Regions from separate parts of the Streptomyces sp. NPDC001020 genome, predicted to be linked through region 1. Evidence: riboswitches for the same ligand, from Rfam matches in the RefSeq annotation. Region 1 holds a riboswitch; each other region holds the start of a gene.

The links. Region 1 has a riboswitch for thiamine pyrophosphate ahead of thiD (bifunctional hydroxymethylpyrimidine kinase/phosphomethylpyrimidine kinase). Riboswitches for the same ligand answer to the same signal wherever they lie in the genome.
Region 2: it holds a riboswitch for thiamine pyrophosphate, as region 1 does, so the genes downstream of both, thiO (glycine oxidase ThiO) here and thiD (bifunctional hydroxymethylpyrimidine kinase/phosphomethylpyrimidine kinase) in region 1, are expected to answer to the same signal.
Region 3: it holds a riboswitch for thiamine pyrophosphate, as region 1 does, so the genes downstream of both, thiO (glycine oxidase ThiO) here and thiD (bifunctional hydroxymethylpyrimidine kinase/phosphomethylpyrimidine kinase) in region 1, are expected to answer to the same signal.

Annotation. Positions count from the first base shown of each region.
Region 1 is NZ_JBSFLQ010000034.1:11,408-13,663, forward strand. It holds gene lexA (transcriptional repressor LexA) at 1-627, shown strand, start outside; gene thiD (bifunctional hydroxymethylpyrimidine kinase/phosphomethylpyrimidine kinase) at 682-1,485, opposite strand; TPP riboswitch at 1,477-1,570, opposite strand; gene bla (class A beta-lactamase) at 1,706-2,256, shown strand, end outside.
Region 2 is NZ_JBSFLQ010000059.1:10,735-12,990, forward strand. It holds gene thiO (glycine oxidase ThiO) at 1-1,009, opposite strand, end outside; TPP riboswitch at 1,007-1,119, opposite strand; gene ACWDEX_RS34285 (hypothetical protein) at 1,174-1,524, shown strand; partial or broken gene ACWDEX_RS34290 (FAD-dependent oxidoreductase) at 1,557-2,080, shown strand; gene ACWDEX_RS34295 (DUF4158 domain-containing protein) at 2,252-2,256, opposite strand, start outside.
Region 3 is NZ_JBSFLQ010000003.1:79,169-81,424, reverse strand. It holds gene thiO (glycine oxidase ThiO) at 1-995, opposite strand, end outside; TPP riboswitch at 993-1,106, opposite strand; gene ACWDEX_RS03325 (NAD(P)/FAD-dependent oxidoreductase) at 1,274-2,256, shown strand, end outside.

The DNA of each region.
Region 1 (2,256 bases):
GGAGCCGTGGAAGGCAAGCTGACACCCCGTCAGGAGAATATCGTCCGGTTCATCACGGACACGGTCGAGCGGCAGGGCTATCCACCGTCGATGCGGGAGATCGGGCGGGCCGTGAACCTGGCGAGTACCTCCTCGGTCGCGCACCAGTTGATGGTCCTCGAGCGCAAGGGGATCCTGTACCGCGACCCCAACCGGCCGCGCGCCTACCAGGTGCGTCCTTCCTGGGCCCCCGATCTGGACGCAAGAGCCGAGCCTCCGGTGGAAGTGCCACTGGTGGGACGGATCGCCGCCGGCGCGCCCCTGCTCGCCGAGGAGATGGTCGAGGACGTCTATCCGCTGCCACGCCAACTGGTCGGTGAGGGCGATCTGTTCGCCCTCACCGTGTCCGGTGACAGCATGGTCGACGCGGCGATCTGTGACGGTGACATCGTCACGGTGCGCCGCCAGGACAGCGCAGACCACGGCGATATCGTCGCCGCGCTCCTCGACGACGAGGCCACCGTCAAGCAACTGCGCCGACGGGACGGGCAGGTGTGGCTCATGCCTCACAATCCGGCCTACGAGCCGATCCCCGGCGACCAGGCGCAGATCCTCGGCAAGGTCGTGAGCGTGCTGCGGCTGCTTTGAGTCGTGCAGGGTTCTCGTGGGCGGCGGTGCGTCGTGGCCTTCGCGCTCCTGGTCTCACCAGAGCGCGTGGAAGTGGTGGACCGGCCCGTGACCGTGCCCGACATGCAGCATGTCGGCGGCTCGCAGGGCGCCGGTCAGGTAGTCCTTGGCCTCCCGGGCGGCTGTGAGCCAGTCCGAACGGCGCGGCCGCAGCGCCGCGATCGCCGAGGACAGGGTGCAGCCGGTGCCGTGAGTGTGGCGGGTCGCGACCCGCGGCGCGGCGATCTCGACGGGGCCTTCGCCGGTGCTGAGTACGTCCACACAGGTGCCGTCGTCGAGATGGCCGCCTTTCAACAGCACTCGCCGGGCCCCGAGGGCGTGCAGCCGTCGTACCTGTTCGTGCATCTCCGCGACGCTGGTGGCCTGCCGGGCGCCCAGCAGGTCCGCGGCCTCGGGCAGGTTCGGCGTGATCAGGTCGGCACGGGGGACGAGTACGTCACGCAACGCGGCCACCGCGTCCGCTGCCAGCAGTCGGTCGCCACTCTTGGCCACCATGACCGGGTCGAGCACCACGTACGCAGGGGCGAACCGGTCCAGTGCCTCGGCCACGGCGTGGACGACCGACGCCTCGCCCAGCATGCCGATCTTCACCGCGTCCGCGGGGACGTCGGTCAGCAACGTGTCCAACTGGGTGCGGACGAAGGCCGCCGGCACCGTGAGTATCTCGCGCACGCCGGTGGTCGTCTGTGCGACCAACCCGGTGACCACCGCCATGCCGTAGCCGCCGAGGGCCGAGAAGGTCTTCAGATCGCCCTGGATTCCCGCGCCACCGCTGGGATCGGTGCCGGCGATCGACAGCACCTTGGGAACAGGAGTCATCGACGACGTCCCTTCGCTAGTCCGAACTAGATCAGGTTCAACGGGTGTGATCTCAGCCCGTGTTCGGGCACCCCGCGTCGCGCCCCACGGTAACAGAGCATCAGAGGTGGTCGATCGGCCGACCACGGAGCGGCTCTGGTCCGAGCGGCCGTCGATGTTGTGCGTAACTTCGCGCAGGTGATCGCGTTGAGTCCAGACAAGCGAAAGCAGGTGACGCCGCTTGTCCTTCGAACAGTCCGTCCCGTCCCGCCGCGCGCTACTGGTGGCCGCGGCTCTCCTGCCACTGGCGGGATGCGGCGCAGGTGACCGCTCGGCGTCCAGGGTGACCCCGATGGCGGGGCATCGCCCTTCCCCATCCCAGGATGATGGGCGGTTCGCGGCGCTCGAACGCAAGCACGGTGCCCGTCTGGGCGTGTACGCCCTGGCGACCGGAAGCGGCGCCACCGTCACCTACCGTGCCGACGAGCGTTTCGCGTTCTGCTCCACCTTCAAGACACTCGCCGCGGCGGCGGTCCTGCACCGAAACCCACTCAGCCACCTGGACAAGCACGTCACCTACACCAAGGCCGACGTCAACTCCATCTCGCCGATCACCAAGGACCACATCGCGACCGGCATGACCATCGGGCAACTGTGTGATGCCGCCATCCGATACAGCGACGGCACGGCTGCCAACCTCTTGGTGCGCGACATCGGCGGTCCGCCGCAGTTGACCGCCTTCCTGCGCGGACTCGGCGACACCCGCAGCCGGATGGACGGCTACGAGCCCGA
Region 2 (2,256 bases), on a different contig from region 1:
CGTCCAGGCCGGACGGGCCGAGCAGCGGCGCGTTGTCCGGGGAGCCGGGGCGCAGCCCGGCCCGGGTCTCGGTGAGGGGCAGCTCGGTGATGCCGGGCACCAGCTCGTGGGCGTCGCGCAGCAGCTCGTACACGCCGCCCGCGGTCACCGTCGTGTCCCAGCCCAGCTCCTCGCTGGTGGCGCCGACGACCAGCTCGCCGTTCTCCCGGGGCACCAGGTAGACCTGGCTGCCGCGCACCACGGCCCGCACGGTACGGCTGAGGAACGGCGCGTACCGGCGCGGCACGGTCAGCCGCAGCACCTGCCCCTTCACCGGCCGCACCGGAGGCAGCAGGTGCTCGGGCACGCCCGCGAGGCGCCCGCTCAGGCTCCCGCCCGCGAGCACCACCTGCCCCGCGGTGAGCGCGACGCCGTCCGTCGTGGTGACACCGGCGGCCCGGTCCCGTACGACGTCGAGCCGCTCGACCCACCACCGGTGGAGGACCACCCCGGCCCGCTCGCACGCGGCCACCAGGGCCGAGGCCAGCCGCCTCGGGTCGATCTGGTGGTCCCCGTCGACCCGCAGCCCGCCGCGCACACCGGGCGCGAGCATCGGCTCCAGGCGCCGGCACTCCCGCCCGGACAGCCACTGCGAGTCTAGTCCGGAGCGCTGCTGAAGAGCGTGCAGTTCGCGCAGGTGGGAGCGGTCGTGGGCGTCGAGCGCGACGGCCAGGGTGCCGCAGCGGCGATAGCCGAGGTCGTGACCGGTCAGCTCGGTCAGTTCGGCCGCGAAGTCCGGGTAGCGGCGCGCGGACTCCAGGTTCAGGGCGAGCAACGTCTCCTCGCCGTAGTGCAGTTCGGTGACCGCGGCCAGCATCCCCGCCGCGACCCGCGCGGCCCCGCCGCCGGGCTCGGGGTCCACCACGGCGGTGGCGAGCCCGCGTTGCGCGGCGCGCCAGGCCGTGACCAGGCCGATGATTCCGCCCCCGATGACGAGGACGTCGGACGTATCGGACGTACGAGACGACATGGGCGTCCAGCCCCTCCCTTCGCCGGCATGACCCGGATCAGGTTCGTACGGTCGGAGGCCGCCCAGCCTCCCTCTCAGCCCGGTGCGTCCGGGCTCCCGCGAGTGCTTGTACGGTGGCCACCCTAGCCCGCGAAGCGCCGCTCTTGTAAGGGAGGCCCCTGTCCATGGCCCGATCGCTCGACGGACTGACCCTCGCCCCTGTGGCGGATCAAGCCCCAGGTCAGGTCGGTACCCGCACGCGTTTCGCGTACCACGAGAAGGACGGCGAGATCTGGGCCGAGTACGCGGGCGGCGACGTCGTGCGCGGCCACCTGGTCGGCACCCGCGAGGGCGACCGGCTGGACTTCCGGTACGTGCAGCTCAAGCAGGACGGGACCACCTCCTCCGGGCACTGCGTGTCGACCGTCGTGGAGCTTCCGGACGGGCGGGTGCGGCTGGAGGAGACCTGGCGGTGGGAGTCGCAGGCGGGCACCGGGACGAGTGTTGTGGAACAGGTCACCCAGCACGCCCGATGACTGACGATTTGTCAGTTGTCCATGGTGAGCGCGTGAGCGAGCAGACAGCGCAAGAAGGCACCTCGCGCGGCGGCGCGGGGCAGGAGCGGCGCGTGGTCGTCGTCGGCGCGGGCATGGCCGGGGTGCAGACCGCCGTCGCCCTGCGGGAACAGGGCTTCACGGGCACCGTGACCCTCATCGGCGCCGAACCCCATCAGCCCTACGACCGGCCGCCGTGGTCCAAGGCCGTGCTGCTCGGCACGTCCGAGGGCTCCGCGTTCGACGTCGACTTCGACTCGCTCGACATCGAACTGCGGCTCGGTTGCGAGGCGCTGGGCGTGCGCCCCGCCGACCACGAGCTGGACACCGAGGCCGGGCCCGTCCCGTACGACGTCCTGGTCCTCGCCACCGGCGCCGAACCGATCCGGCTGCCCGGCACCGAGGGCGTGCCCGGCGTGCACCTGCTGCGCACCCTGGACACGCCGAGCGGCTGCGGCCCGTGCTCGCCCGGCAGCACGACATCGTGGTCGTCGGCGCCGGCTGGATCGGTGCCGACACCGCCGCGCGGGAGGCGGGCTGACCCGGATCGCGGTGGCGTACAAGGCGGCGTTGGTGGCCTTCCCGGTACGGGGGCCGCGGCACGCTCGTCGGCCTGGTGCAGCGCGGAGCGGATGATCGAGGTGACCTGATCCGGGGTCGGGGGCTCGATCAGGTCGTACCGCATCTGCCGGAACAGTTCGGCCTGTATCTACT
Region 3 (2,256 bases), on a different contig from region 1:
TCCGTCGGGCCGAGCAGCGGCGCGTTGTCGGGGGAGCCGGGCCGCAGTCCCGCACGGGTCTCGGTGAGCGGCAGCTCGGTGATCCCGGGGACCAGCTCGTGCGCGTCCCGCAGCAGCTCGTACACGCCGCCCGCGGTGACCGTGGTGTCCCAGCCCAGCTCCTCGCTGGTCGCGCCGACGACCAGCTCACCGCTCTCCCGCGGCACCAGGTAGACCTGACTGCCGCGGACCACGGCGCGCACGGTACGGCTCAGGAACGGCGCCTGCCGCTTCGGCACGGTCAGCCGCAGTACCTGGCCCTTCACAGGGCGCACGGGCGGCAGGACATCGTCCGGGACTCCCGCGAGCCGCCCGCTGAGACTGCCCGCGGCGAGGACGACCCGTCCCGCGGCGAGGTCGGCGCCGTCGGCGGTCCTGACCCCGGCAGCCCGCTCCCGCGCCACCGACAGCCGCTCTGCCCACACCCGGTGGAAGACCACTTCCGCACGCTCGCAGGCCGTCACCAGGGCCCCGGCGAGACGGCGCGGATCGATCTGGTGATCGCCGTCGGCCCTGAGTCCCCCGCTCACGCCCGGCGCGAGCATCGGCTCCAGGCGGCGGCACTCGCGCCCGTTCAGCCACTCCGACTCCAGGCCCGACCGCTGCCGCAGGGCGTGCAGCTCGCGCAGATGGGCGCGGTCGTCGGCGTCGAGCGCGACAGTGAGCGTGCCGCACCTGCGGTAGCCGAGGTCCTGGCCGGTGGCCTCGGTCAGCTCCGCGGCGAAGTCCGGATAGCGGCGCGCGGACGCCAGAGTGAGGCCGAGCAGGGTCTGCTCGCCGTGGGACAGCTCGCTGACGGCGGCGAGCATCCCGGCGGCCACCAGGGCTGCCCCGCCGCCCGGCTCGGGGTCCACGACGGCTGTGGCGAATCCGTGTTGCGCGGCGCGCCAGGCCGTCACCAGGCCTATGATCCCGCCCCCGACGACGAGGACGTCGGATGTACGTGGAGACGACATGGGCGTCCAGCCCCTCCCTTCGCCGGCATGACCCGGATCAGGTTCGTACGGTCGGAGGCCGTCCCAGCCTCCCTCTCAGCCCGGTGCGTCCGGGCTCCCGCGAGTGCTTGTACGGTGGCCACCCTAGACCCACCGACGGTCAGGCCTTCGCCCCCCCGTCACGTACGAGGCCCAGGCCACCGGGGGAGCCGCGGACGTGCGCAGGGGGCGAGTGTTGTGGAACAGGTCACTCAGCACGCCCCCTGACTGACGGGTTGTCAGTTGTCTAAGGTGATCAGGTGAGCGAGCAGACGCAGGCACGGGGCGGATCGGCACGGCGCGTCGTCGTCGTGGGCGCGGGCATGGCCGGGGTACAGACCGCGGTCGCCCTGCGGGAACAGGGGTTCACCGGCAGCGTGACGCTGATCGGCGCGGAGCCGCACCAGCCGTACGACAGGCCGCCGCTGTCCAAGGCCGTGCTGCTCGGCAAGGCCGAGGGCTCCGCCTTCGACGTCGACTTCGAGGCCCTGGACATCGAGCTCCGGCTGGGCTGCGAGGCGCTCGGCGTGCGTCCCGACGACCACGAACTGGACACCGCCGAGGGCCCTGTCCCGTACGACGTCCTGGTCCTCGCGACGGGGGCGGAGCCGATCCGGCTGCCGGGCGCGGAAGGCGTCCCCGGTGTGCATCTGCTGCGCACGTTGGACGACGCCGAGCGGCTGCGGCCGGTCCTCGCCGAGCAGCACGACATCGTGGTGGTGGGCGCGGGATGGATCGGCGCCGAGTTCGCCACCGCCGCACGCGAGGCAGGCTGCGCGGTGACCGTGGTGGAGGCCGCGGACCGGCCGCTCGCTGGGGCGCTGCCCGCGGAAGTGGCCGCGCCGATGGCGGCCTGGTACGCGGACAGCGGGACGGATCTGCGCACCCACGCACGCGTGGAACGCGTCGAGACGGGAGCCGTGGTGCTCGACGACGGCTCGCGGGTGCCCGCGGGCGCGGTGGTCGTGGGTATCGGAGCGCGTCCGGCCACGGCGTGGCTCGCCGGTTCCGGTGTCGCGCTCGGCGACCACGGCGAGGTCCTGGCGGACGAGTATCTGCGCACGTCGGTGCCGGACGTGTACGCGGTCGGGGACTGCACGTCCTTCCCGTCGGGGCGTTACGAGGAACGCCTGCTGGTCCACCACTGGGACAACGCCCTCCAGGGCCCGCGCACGGTGGCCGCGAACATCATCGGAGAAGTGCCGGCGGCGTACGACCCGGTGCCCTACTTCTGGTCGGAGCA